DNA from 3 places in the Pseudomonas sp. St386 genome. Region 2 is predicted to be linked to each of the others. Evidence: predicted binding sites of a transcription regulator. Region 2 holds the regulator's gene; each other region holds the start of a gene.
The links. Region 2 encodes sigma-54, which starts transcription at its own class of promoters, with help from an activator protein. Its sites were predicted from a motif close to ANTGGCATNNANNTTGCTNT; they were not measured.
Positions count from the first base shown of each region.

Region 1: a site for sigma-54 is predicted at 1,969-1,988, ahead of KI235_RS09205 (CmpA/NrtA family ABC transporter substrate-binding protein). Genes of this name have one in related genera too.
Region 3: a site for sigma-54 is predicted at 1,750-1,769, ahead of KI235_RS21420 (circularly permuted type 2 ATP-grasp protein). Genes of this name have one in related genera too.

Region 1 covers NZ_AP021900.1:2,084,989-2,089,141, reverse strand. Annotated here, with positions in the region: gene KI235_RS09215 (ribosome modulation factor) at 356-571, shown strand; gene KI235_RS09210 (quinone-dependent dihydroorotate dehydrogenase) at 861-1,880, opposite strand; gene KI235_RS09205 (CmpA/NrtA family ABC transporter substrate-binding protein) at 2,113-3,324, shown strand; gene KI235_RS09200 (ANTAR domain-containing protein) at 3,339-3,914, shown strand.
Region 2 covers NZ_AP021900.1:1,124,796-1,128,948, reverse strand. Annotated here, with positions in the region: gene lptB (LPS export ABC transporter ATP-binding protein) at 1-587, shown strand, start outside; gene KI235_RS04850 (RNA polymerase factor sigma-54) at 752-2,245, shown strand; gene raiA (ribosome-associated translation inhibitor RaiA) at 2,322-2,630, shown strand; gene ptsN (PTS IIA-like nitrogen regulatory protein PtsN) at 2,643-3,107, shown strand; gene rapZ (RNase adapter RapZ) at 3,110-3,967, shown strand; gene KI235_RS04830 (HPr family phosphocarrier protein) at 3,983-4,153, shown strand, end outside.
Region 3 covers NZ_AP021900.1:4,876,968-4,881,120, reverse strand. Annotated here, with positions in the region: gene KI235_RS21435 (START domain-containing protein) at 1-435, shown strand, start outside; gene KI235_RS21430 (hypothetical protein) at 577-813, shown strand; gene KI235_RS21425 (ribonuclease E inhibitor RraB) at 1,015-1,356, shown strand; gene KI235_RS21420 (circularly permuted type 2 ATP-grasp protein) at 1,801-3,210, shown strand; gene KI235_RS21415 (alpha-E domain-containing protein) at 3,220-4,153, shown strand, end outside.

The DNA.
Region 1 (4,153 bases), 960 kb from region 2:
TGAAAACTCGACCCTTTCGTCGAATAGTACCCGAGTGCAACGGGAGGACATTCTCATCCGAGCCAGACCTACCCCTTTCGGCGCAGGGCCGATCATACAGGGGTCTTGCTCAAAAGCGGTCAACGAACATCAAGTTACTTATCGCCCTAACATCTTTATTGTTACGTGCTTATGACAAAACGATCATTCCATCCATGTGACGCTTTGGTTAGAACTCAACACAGGTTGACGTCGCAACGGCGTCAACACCTCGGCTCGTCACGCCGGCAACGAGCCACCAACGGCAGAATGATTCTGCCCCGGCCTCGATAGAGGTCGACGCTAAGTAACAGTCAACAAGTGAGGGCAACACCCTATGAGAAGACTTAAGCGTGATCCGTTGGAAAGAGCATTTTTACGTGGTTACCAATATGGCGTTGGTGGTAAATCCCGTGAGCTTTGCCCCTTTACTCTACCGTCGGTACGTCAAGCCTGGATCAATGGCTGGCGAGAAGGACGCGGCGACAACTGGGACGGTATGACCGGCACTGCGGGTATCCATAGACTCAACGAACTTCACGCCGTCGGCTGACACAGGGCTTAATACTCAAGAACTCGACAATTTGACACTCATATCGATTTAACCACGCACGTCCCATCCGGACGGCGGGCTACGGCCCAGGGGGCTCCTTCGAGGAGCCCTTTTTAATGCCTGGGTTTCAAGAGGTTGAGCTGCAAACACTGTTGTGGCGACACGCTGTGGGAGCAAGGCTTGCCCGCGATGAAGACGACGCGGTCCACCTGGAACCGAGGCGCCTGCATCGCGAGCAAGCTTTGCTCCCACAACTTGCTCGCATCAATAGATGCCGACCGTTCCTGAATCAACCCAACGCCGCAATGGCATCCACCGACTCACGAATCAACGCCGGCCCCTTATAGATAAAGCCCGAATAAATCTGCACCAGGCTCGCCCCGGCGGTGATCTTCTCGGCGGCGTGGCGGCCTTCGGTAATCCCGCCCGCGGCGATGATCGGCAAGCGCCCCGCCAATTCAGCGGCCAGCACCTTCACGGTGTGGGTGCTCTTGTCACGTACTGGCGCGCCAGACAAGCCGCCCGCCTCGTCACCGTGTTCCAGCCCTTCGACACCTTCGCGACCCAGGGTCGTGTTGGTGGCGATTACTGCGTCCATGCCCGTCTCGATCAGGGCCTGGGCCACCTGGGTGGTCTCTTCGTCGGTCATGTCCGGGGCGATCTTGATCGCCAGCGGCACGTGCCGGCCGTGAATCAACGCCAGTTCTGCGCGCCGCCGGGCCAGGTCGGCCAGCAGTTGCTTGAGCGAATCACCGAACTGCAGGCTGCGCAGCCCCGGGGTGTTGGGGGAGCTGACGTTGACGGTCACGTAGCTGGCGTGGGCGTAGACCTTGTCCAGGCAGATCAGGTAGTCGTCGACGGCGCGCTCCACCGGCGTGTCGAAATTCTTGCCGATGTTGATGCCCAGCACGCCCTTGTACTTGGCCGCGGCCACACGGGCCAACAGATGATCGACGCCCAGGTTGTTGAACCCCATGCGGTTGATGATCGCCTCGGCTTGCGGCAGGCGGAAAAGCCGTGGCTTGGGGTTGCCCGGCTGCGGTCGGGGGGTGACGGTGCCGATTTCCACGAAACCGAAACCCAACTGGGCGAACCCGTCGATGGCCGCGCCATTCTTGTCCAGGCCCGCCGCCAACCCGACCGGGTTGGGGAATTCCAGGCCCATGACCGTCACCGGCAATTTTGCCGGGGCCTTGCACAACAAACCGTTTAGGCCGAGGCGTCCGCCCGCGCCGATCAAGTCCAGGGACAGGTCGTGGGAAGTTTCCGGGGAGAGTTTGAACAGCAGTTCACGGGCCAGGGTGTACATGGGCGGCTTTGACTCGGGCGACGAAATGAGGCGGCGATTATAGCCGGGCAACGGCGGCTCAAGCGAGGCGCCCGCACAAAACGATAGCGCTGGCATATGCCTTGCACCCTTTTGGTCATCAGCGCCCATGCCAACGACGGAATGAGTGCCACACTGTTTTAAGGGACAACGGCGTCGTCGTCCGGCCTCCTGGGCCCGGACACGGCGCTTTTTTATGCGGAAGGTGATACCGATGAATGAAGTTCCAGCCAACCCCCTGGCCTGGGTCAACGGCAGCGATGCCCCGGAAAAGAGCGCGGTCAACCTCGGTTTCATGGCCTTGAGCGACTGTGCCCCGCTCGTCGTGGCCGCCACCCAGGGCTTCGCCCAACCCTACGGCCTGACCCTGAACCTCAAGCGCCAGGCCTCCTGGGCCAACCTGCGCGACAAGCTGGTCAGCGGCGAAATCGATGCCGCCCACAGCCTGTATGGGTTGATCTACGCGGTGCACCTGGGCATCGGCGGGGTCGCGGCGAGTGACATGGCCGTGCTGATGGGGCTGAACCAGAACGGCCAGAGCATCAACCTGTCCCATGGCTTGCAGGCCCAGGGCGTGACCAGTCCTGAAGCACTGGAACAACACGTGCACCAAACTCGCCCGAAACTGACCTTCGCCCAGACCTTCCCCACCGGCACCCACGCCATGTGGCTCTATTACTGGCTCGCCGCCCAGGGCATCCACCCGTTGTCGGATGTCGACAGCGTGGTCGTGCCTCCACCGCAAATGATCGCGCACCTGCAAGCCGGGCGTATCGACGGGTTTTGCGTCGGCGAGCCTTGGTGCGCCAGCGCGGTGAAGCAGAACCTCGGTTTCACCCTGGCGACCACACAGACCATCTGGCCCGATCACCCGGAAAAAGTCCTGGGTTGCACCCGCGCGTTCGTCGAGCAATACCCCAATACCGCCCGGGCCCTGGTGATGGCGATCCTCGAAGCCAGCCGCTTCATCGAACAAAGCAGCGAAAACCGTCGCAGCACCGCGCAACTGTTGACTGCGCCTGAATACCTCGACGCCCCGCTGGACTGCATCGAGCCGCGCCTGCTGGGGATCTATGCCGACGGCTTGGGCAACAGCTGGCAGGATCCCCACGCCATGCGCTTTCATGGCAACGGCGAGGTGAACCTGCCGTACCTGTCGGACGGCATGTGGTTCATGACCCAGTTCCGCCGCTGGGGCCTGCTGCGCGAAGACCCGGATTACCTGGCCGTGGCCCAGGACGTCCAGCAACTCAAGCTGTACCGCGAAGCCTGCGCGGCATTGGACATCGCGTCCCCGCGCCAGGACATGCGCAGCAGCCAACTGATCGACGGCATCACCTGGGACGGCTCGGATCCGGCCGGGTACGCCCGCAGCTTCAAACTGCACGCCTTGAGCGATGCGGCTCCCCTTCTCGCCAGCCGCTGACAGGAGCCACGACCATGCTGCGTATCCTGCTGATCAACGACACCGCGAAAAAAGTCGGTCGCCTCAAGGCCGCCCTGATTGAAGCCGGGTTCGAAGTCATCGACGAATCCGGCCTGACCATCGACCTGCCAGCGCGCGTCGAAACGGTGCGTCCGGACGTGATCCTGATCGATACCGAGTCACCCGGGCGCGATGTGATGGAGCAAGTGGTGCTGGTCAGTCGCGACCAGCCACGACCGATCGTCATGTTTACCGACGAGCACGACCCCAATGTGATGCGCCAGGCGATCAAGTCGGGCGTCAGCGCCTACATCGTCGAAGGCATCCATGCCGCGCGCCTGCAACCGATCCTCGACGTGGCCATGGCCCGCTTCGAAAGCGACCAGGCCCTGCGCGCCCAGCTCCTGGCCCGGGACCAGCAATTGGCTGAGCGCAAGCGCATCGAACTGGCCAAGGGCATGCTGATGAAGATGAAGGAATGCAACGAGGAACAGGCCTACACCCTGATGCGCCGCCAGGCCATGAGCCGCCAGCAGAAGCTGATCCAGGTGGCGGAGCAGATCATTGCCATGAATGAGCTGCTGGGCTGAAAGCCTTGTAGCGCCTGCCTCGCCCCCTACTAATGATCGTTCCCACGCTCTGCGTGGGAATGCCGCCAGGGACGCTCCGCGTTCCGCTTCACAAGGTGACGCAGAGCGTCACGGGATGCATTCCCACGCAGAGCGTAGGAACGATCATGACAGACCTGGCACAGATCTCGCTTAAGCAAACCCACAGGTAACCAACGGCGGTTGCCCCACCTACGACAAAGACGTCGCACACCCTTCTT
Region 2 (4,153 bases):
ACATGATCGTCGGCCTGGTCCAGGCCGATCAGGGTCGCGTACTGATCGACGACGTGGACGTCAGCCACCAGCCAATGCACGGCCGGGCGAAGGCAGGTATCGGCTATTTGCCGCAAGAAGCGTCGATCTTCCGCAAACTGTCGGTTGCCGACAACATCATGGCGATCCTCGAGACCCGCAAGGAACTCGACAAGGCCGGTCGTCGCCAGGAACTGGAAAGCCTGCTGCAGGAATTCCACATCAGCCACATTCGCGACAACCTGGGCATGAGCCTGTCCGGTGGCGAGCGGCGTCGCGTGGAAATCGCCCGCGCCCTGGCCACCGCACCGAAGTTCATCCTGCTCGACGAACCGTTCGCCGGCGTGGACCCGATCTCGGTAGGCGACATCAAGCAGATCATCCATCACCTCAAGGCCAAGGGGATCGGCGTGCTGATCACCGACCACAACGTGCGCGAGACGCTGGATATCTGTGAAACCGCCTACATTGTCAACGACGGCCAGCTGATCGCCGAAGGCGACTCCGCAGCCATCCTGGCCAATGACCTGGTCAAGGAAGTGTATCTGGGCCATGAGTTCCGCCTGTAAGCACAAGTGTCTGGCGAATTGTCCGAGCGTCGTTTAATTTTATTATGGCGACGCTCTAGGCAAACACTTCAGTTTCAGGCATATAATTTGCTTAAGTTTGGCGCCTCGGCGCCCTGTAGTGGATGGCGCATGTGCGCCGGCTAATAAGGTGTTAAGCCCCTGCCATGAAACCATCGCTAGTCTTGAGAATGGGCCAGCAGCTGACGATGACACCGCAGCTGCAACAGGCCATCCGCCTGCTCCAATTGTCGACCCTGGACCTGCAACAGGAAATCCAGGAGGCCCTGGAGTCCAATCCAATGCTCGAACGCCAGGAAGAAGGCGACGACTTCGACAACACCGATCCGCTGGCCGACAACGTCGAGCAGAAGACCAACACCGAAATCCCGGAACCGGCCTACCAGGAAACCGCCCCGACGGTGGACAACCTCGAGGATGGCGAATGGAACGAACGCATCCCCAACGAACTACCCGTGGACACGGCCTGGGAAGACGTCTACCAGACCAGCGCCAGCAGCCTGCCGAGCAGCGATGACGACGAGTGGGACTTCACCACCCGTACCTCTGCTGGCGAAAGCCTGCAAAGCCACCTGCTGTGGCAGTTGAACCTGGCGCCGATGTCCGACACCGATCGCCTGATCGCCGTGACCCTGATCGACTGCATCAACAACCAGGGCTACCTGGACGAGACCCTCGAAGAAATCCTGGAAGCCTTCGACCCCGAGCTCGACATCGAGCTGGACGAGATCGAAGCCGTCCTGCATCGCATCCAGCAGTTCGAACCGGCCGGCATCGGTGCCCGCAACCTGGGCGAGTGCCTGTTGCTGCAACTGCGCCAGTTGTCCGCCAAGACACCATGGCTGGCCGAGGCCAAGCGACTGGTCACCGATTACATCGACCTGTTGGGCGGCCGCGACTACAGCCAACTGATGCGTCGCATGAAGCTCAAGGAAGATGAGCTGCGCCAGGTCATCGAACTGGTGCAGAGCCTCAACCCGCGCCCCGGCTCGCAGATCGAATCCACCGAGCCCGAATACGTGGTCCCCGACGTGATCGTGCGCAAGCACAATGATCGCTGGCTGGTGGAGCTCAACCAGGAGTCGGTGCCCAAGCTGCGGGTCAACGCCCAGTACGCCGGCTTTGTGAAGCGTGCCGACACCAGCGCCGACAACACCTTCATGCGCAACCAGTTGCAGGAAGCGCGCTGGTTCATCAAGAGCCTGCAAAGCCGCAACGAAACCCTGATGAAAGTTGCCACCCAGATCGTCGAGCATCAGCGCGGCTTCCTGGAGTACGGCGATGAAGCGATGAAACCGTTGGTCCTGCATGACATTGCCGAGGCAGTGGGCATGCACGAGTCGACGATTTCCCGGGTAACCACCCAGAAATTCATGCATACCCCTCGGGGTATCTATGAATTGAAATACTTTTTCTCCAGCCACGTCAGCACCTCCGAAGGCGGCGAATGCTCGTCCACGGCCATCCGCGCGATCATCAAAAAACTGGTAGCTGCGGAAAATCAGAAAAAGCCGTTGAGTGACAGCAAGATCGCTGGTTTACTGGAGGCACAAGGCATTCAGGTGGCCCGCCGTACCGTCGCCAAATACCGCGAATCCCTCGGGATCGCGCCTTCGAGCGAACGCAAGCGGTTGATGTAACAGGCCACGCCACAGCGTTCCAGTGGCAGGCATTTCTGCCTGCCGCTTTATGCACTGGCAACGAAGGAGAAGCTGTATGCAAGTCAACATCAGTGGACACCAACTGGAAGTGACCGAACCCCTGCGCACCTACATCGGCGAAAAACTCGACCGATTGGAAAGGCATTTCGACAAGATCACCAACGTGCAAGTCACGATGAACGTCGAGAAGCTGCTGCAGAAAATCGAAGCCACGCTGCATATCCCCGGCGGAGAAGTGGTTGCCAACGCAGAGCACACAGACATGTATGCCGCGATTGACCTGCTGACCGACAAGCTGGATCGCCAACTCAAAAAGCATAAGGAAAAGACCCAGAGCCTCCTCCAGGGCGCAACCGGTCGTTAACCCCCCCAATCCATGATCCGACTAGAAACCATCCTGACCCCCGGCCGTTCCCAGGTGAACGCGCCGGGCGGCAGTAAGAAGAAAGCCCTCGAACACATTGCCAACCTGATCCACCGCGAGGTACCGGATCTGGAAATGCAGGACGTCTTCGAGGCATTGGTTGCCCGTGAAAAACTCGGTTCCACCGGTTTTGGCAACGGCATCGCCATTCCCCACTGCCGTCTCAAGGGTTGTGCCGCGCCGATCAGCGCGCTGTTGCACCTTGAAACCGCTATAGATTTCGACGCCATCGACGGTGCCCCGGTCGACCTGCTGTTTGTATTGCTGGTACCGGAAGCGGCGACCGATGCGCACCTTGAGCTGCTGCGCCAGATTGCCAGCATGCTGGACCGCAAGGAAGTGCGCGAAAAACTGCGCAGCGCACCGAGTAACGAAGCTTTGTACCAGGTTGTCCTGGACGAGCAGAACGGTCATTAAAAATGCGCATGATCATTGTCAGTGGCCGCTCCGGCTCCGGTAAAAGCACGGCCCTCAACGTGCTTGAGGACAGCGGCTACTATTGCATCGACAATTTGCCCGCCGGCCTGCTGCCGGAACTGGCCGAGCGCGCCCTGATCCACACCGAGCTGGCGCAGCCGCTGGTGGCGGTGTCCATCGATGCGCGCAACCTGCCAAGCCACCTGTCGCGTTTTCCTGAACTGCTCGAGGAAGTGCGCAGCCGGCATATCCAGTGTGACGTGCTGTACCTGGATGCCGATGAAGAGACACTGCTCAAGCGTTTTTCCGAAACCCGCCGGCGCCACCCACTGAGCAACGCCAACCGTTCGCTGGCCGAAGCCATCGAGGATGAAAGCCAGCTACTGGGGCCGATTGCCGACCTGGCGGACCTGAAGGTCAACACCACGCACCTGAACCTGTATCAGTTGCGTGACACGATCAAGCTGCGCCTGCTCAACCAACCCGAGCCGGGCACGGCGTTCCTGGTGGAGTCGTTCGGTTTCAAGCGTGGCATGCCCGTCGATGCCGACCTGGTGTTCGACGTGCGTTGCCTGCCCAATCCTTATTGGAAGCCGGAATTGCGCGCGCAGTCCGGGCTCGACCAACCGGTGATCGACTACCTGGCCGCCCAGCCGGATGTCGAAGAAATGTACCAGGACATCTCCAGCTACCTGCTCAAATGGCTGCCCCGCTTTGCCGCGAGCAACCGCGCCTATGTCACGATCGCCATCGGTTGTACCGGCGGCCATCACCGCTCCGTCTACCTGACCGAACGCCTGGGTCAACTCCTGCAACAATCCCTGAAGAACGTCCAGGTTCGCCACCGCGACCTCAGCTAAAGGATTCACATCGCGATGCCTGCTCAGGAAATTGAAATCATCAACAAGCTGGGTTTGCATGCCCGAGCGTCGGCCAAGTTCGTCGGAGTCGCAGGCCAGTTCAAGGACACCACCATCAGGGTTGGCCGCACACCCGAGACTGCGGTCGACGGTAAAAGCATCATGGCGATGATGATGCTCGCCGCT
Region 3 (4,153 bases), 3.1 Mb from region 2:
ACCACCATGGCCAAGCTGCGGGCCCTGCAGGAAGACGTTCCCGGTGCCTGCGCTTGGATTCATGAATGCAAGAGCCAGAAACTGCTCAAGCACGAAGGCAATCAGAGCTGGACCTACACCCAGTTCAACACGCCATGGCCGGTGACGTCCCGGGACTCGGTGCTTGAAGTTACCACCGAAGAGGGCGCTGATGGCAGCCTGACCCGCAAGCTCAAGGGCGTGCCGAAATACCTGCCTGAAGAGCAAGGTTTCGTGCGGGTGACCCAGGTCGACGGCTTCTGGAAGTTCACGCCAAAGGGCGCTGACCAGATCGAAGTGACCTACCAGGTCCATACCGAACCAGGGGGTGACGTGCCGTCCTGGCTGGCGAACAAGTTCGTGGTGGATGCGCCGTTCAACACCTTGAAAGCCCTGAAGGAACGCGCCGAAAACTGATCGGCCACGGCTGCACTGCAAGAGACCGCCCCGGAGGCGGTCTTTTCATGTGTGCCGTCCAGACGCCCGGCGGAACGATTGTCCGGCCCTCAATGTCGAGATAGAGGTAAGCCAGGCCCTGAATTGATCAAGGAGACACCGATGCAAAAGTGGGAAATCACTTTCGTGGATGATCATGGCGAAGCCATCGCCGAGCAGTTCGACTACGAGCAGGAGCCTACGATGGAGCAGGCTGCACAACTGATTCGCGAAAAATTGCTGCCCGTGCCCGCCCAACTGGACCTCAACGACCTGGAAGGTCGCACCGAAGATCCCACCGTCAAGAACCTCAAGTCCCAGCACAGCATTGAAATCATCAGCATTACACCGATTTCATGAAACGGTGCCTGGTCTCGCTTGGCAGCGGCTGCCACTTGCGGCTACTCTGCAATTGAGATCAGCGAAAGGATCGCGAAGGTCCGGTCTTGTCAGCTACATGCTTGTGTCCCGACGGCCATTTGATGCCGTACCGCTTGCAGCCTGAGGGCTTCACGCACGGGAAGACGGAAAGTCTATCCATTGGTTTCAGGAGGACGTTTCATGAGCACAGCCTATCAAGAAGACATCAGCACCAGCGTGTTGCGCCGCATGAAAGAAGGCGGTTTCGATTTTTCCCGATTCCATCCCATTGAGTTCTACGCCATTTTCCCGGACGAGGAGCGGGCGCGCAGGGCGGCAGGTCATTTTCGGGGAGAATCGTTGAACGCGCAGATCAGTGCACGGGACGATGGGGCTTGGTCGTTGGAACTGAGCCGGGTGATGTACGCCACCTACGATGACATTGGCGACTTCGAGCAAGACTTTGAGGCAGTCGTCGAACCCTTGGGTGGTGTGATCGAGGGCTGGGGTGTCAAGCAAGAGATCCGGCGCCTGCAGGCCTGACAGTTACTCACCGCAACCACAGCAACGGCTGACCTTTAGTGTCGGCCGTTTTCATGTGCGCGTAGCAATGAATGAGCATCTGAAGCACCGCCATCGCGAGCAAGCTCGCTCCCACAGGGTGCAGACAATCCATTGTGGGAGCGAGCTTGCTCGCGATGGCGGCCGCACAATCAACATCATTACCCGCTGACACACCGCAATCACTTCCCCAGGTTTTGTACCTAACTGTATCCAGATCAAGCCGCGTCGTTTTTCCGTGACTATGCTCAGCAGAGCGACGCCCCTGCGTCGCAATGAAGCGGGGGACAGCGGGGTGGGGGCATTTGTTGCACTAGAAAAGTGCGCGGCCTGTCAGAGGAGAATCCAACCCGTTGATCATAAAGCGTTTATGCCGATGGCACGGGGCTTGCGAAGCCTTGCTGCCAGGGTGACAAGGAGTACGGCATGATCCGCAGCGGTTTTGATGAAATGTACGATGCCAACGGCCAGGTCCGCCCGCATTACCAGGCGTTTGCCCGCTGGCTGGCTGAAACGCCTGATGAGCTGCTGGCGCAACGCAGGCGCGAAGCCGACCTGTTGTTTCATCGTGCTGGCATTACGTTCACGCTCTACGGCGACGAGCAGGGGACAGAGCGCCTGATCCCTTTCGACACGATCCCGCGCAGCATCCCGGCCAGTGAATGGCGGGTGGTCGAACGTGGCTGCATCCAGCGGGTCAAGGCGCTGAACATGTTCCTGGCCGATCTCTACCACGAACAACGGATCATCCGGGCCGGGATCATTCCCGCCGAACAGGTGCTGGCCAACGAGCAGTACCAACTGGCGATGCAAGGGCTGGATCTGCACCGTGACATCTACGCGCACATTTGCGGTGTCGACCTGGTGCGCGACGGTGACGGCACGTACTACGTGCTCGAAGACAATCTTCGTACGCCCAGCGGCGTCAGCTACATGCTCGAAGACCGCAAGATGATGATGCGCCTGTTCCCCGAACTGTTCGCCGCCCAGCGCATCGCCCCCATCGACCATTATCCGAACCTGCTGCTCGATACCCTGAAAAGCTCCAGCCCGCTGGACGATCCCAGTGTCGTGGTGCTCACGCCAGGGCGTTTCAACAGCGCGTTCTTCGAGCACGCGTTCCTGGCCCGGGAGATGGGCGTGGAATTGGTGGAAGGCGCCGACCTGTTCGTGCGCGATGACAAAGTGTTCATGCGCACCACCGACGGCCCGAAAGCGGTGGATGTGATCTACCGTCGCCTCGACGATGCGTTCCTCGATCCACTGGCCTTCAATCCGGACTCGATGCTCGGGGTGCCGGGCCTGTTGTCGTCCTACCGTTCCGGCAACGTGGTGCTGGCCAATGCCATCGGCACGGGCGTGGCGGACGACAAGTCGGTGTACCCGTTCGTCACCGACATGATCCGTTTTTACCTGGACGAAGAGCCGATCCTGAAGAACGTTCCTACATGGCAATGTCGTAATCCTGCCGAGCTGTCCCACGTGTTGGCGAATCTTCCCGACCTGGTGGTCAAGGAAACCCAGGGTTCCGGCGGTTATGGAATGCTGGTGGGGCCGGCCGCGACGACGGCGCAGATCGATGCCTTCCGCGAACGGATCAAGGCCAAGCCGCACGCCTACATCGCTCAGCCGACGCTGTCGCTCTCGACCTGCCCGACCTTTGTCGAAAACGGTATCGCCCCGCGCCACATCGACTTGCGGCCGTTTGTGCTCGCTGGCCGTGAGACCCGCGTGGTGCCTGGCGGGCTGACACGGGTGGCGCTGCGCGAAGGTTCCCTGGTGGTGAATTCATCCCAGGGCGGTGGGACCAAGGACACTTGGGTAGTCGAGGATTGAGGAGCTGCCATGCTGAGTAGAACCGCCTCGGACCTGTACTGGATGTCGCGCTACCTGGAGCGCGCGGAAAACCTCGCACGGATGCTCGACGTCAGCTATTCGTTGTCACTGATGCCCCAGGACGGGCGTGGCGACGGCCTGCACGAGCTGGCCATGCCATTGCTGATCACCGGCACGCTGGATGATTACCGGGAGCGACACGGCGAGCTGCACGCCGAGCGCCTGCTGCATTTCTTTGCCCTGGAAGCGGCCAACCCGGCCAGTATCTACAGTTGCCTCGGCGCCGCGCGAGCCAGTGCCCACGCGGTACGTGGGCGAATCACCGCCGACATGTGGGAAAACATCAACGCCACCTGGCTGGAAATTCGCGGTATCGCCGAGCAGGGCTTGAATCGCTACGGCATGAGCCGTTTCTGTGAGTGGATCAAGGAGCGATCCCACCTGTTTCGTGGTGCAACCTACGGCACCATCATGCGCAACGACGCGTTCCGCTTCATTCGCCTGGGGACCTTTATCGAAAGGGCCGACAACACCCTGCGCTTGCTCGACGCCCGCTACGAAATGGCCGGCGACCAGGCCGACACGGTCAGCGATGGCACGGCCCACGCGTATTACCAATGGAGCGCCTTGTTGCGGGCCTTGTCGTCCTTCGAGGCCTACACCGAGATCTACCGTGACGCCCCGGGCGCTCGCCATGTGGCTGAGTTGCTGCTGTTGCGCGCCGATGTGCCGCGTTCGCTGCGCGCCTGTACCGAAGAAATCAACCAGATCCTCGCGAGCCTGCCGGGCACCAACGGTCGGCAGGCACAACGGCTGGCGGCGGAAATGGACGCACGCCTGCGCTACACCGGCATCAATGAAATCCTCGACGGGGGCCTGCATGCCTGGCTCACCGAATTCATCCCACTGGTCCGTGAACTGGGCAATGCCATTCACAGTTCCT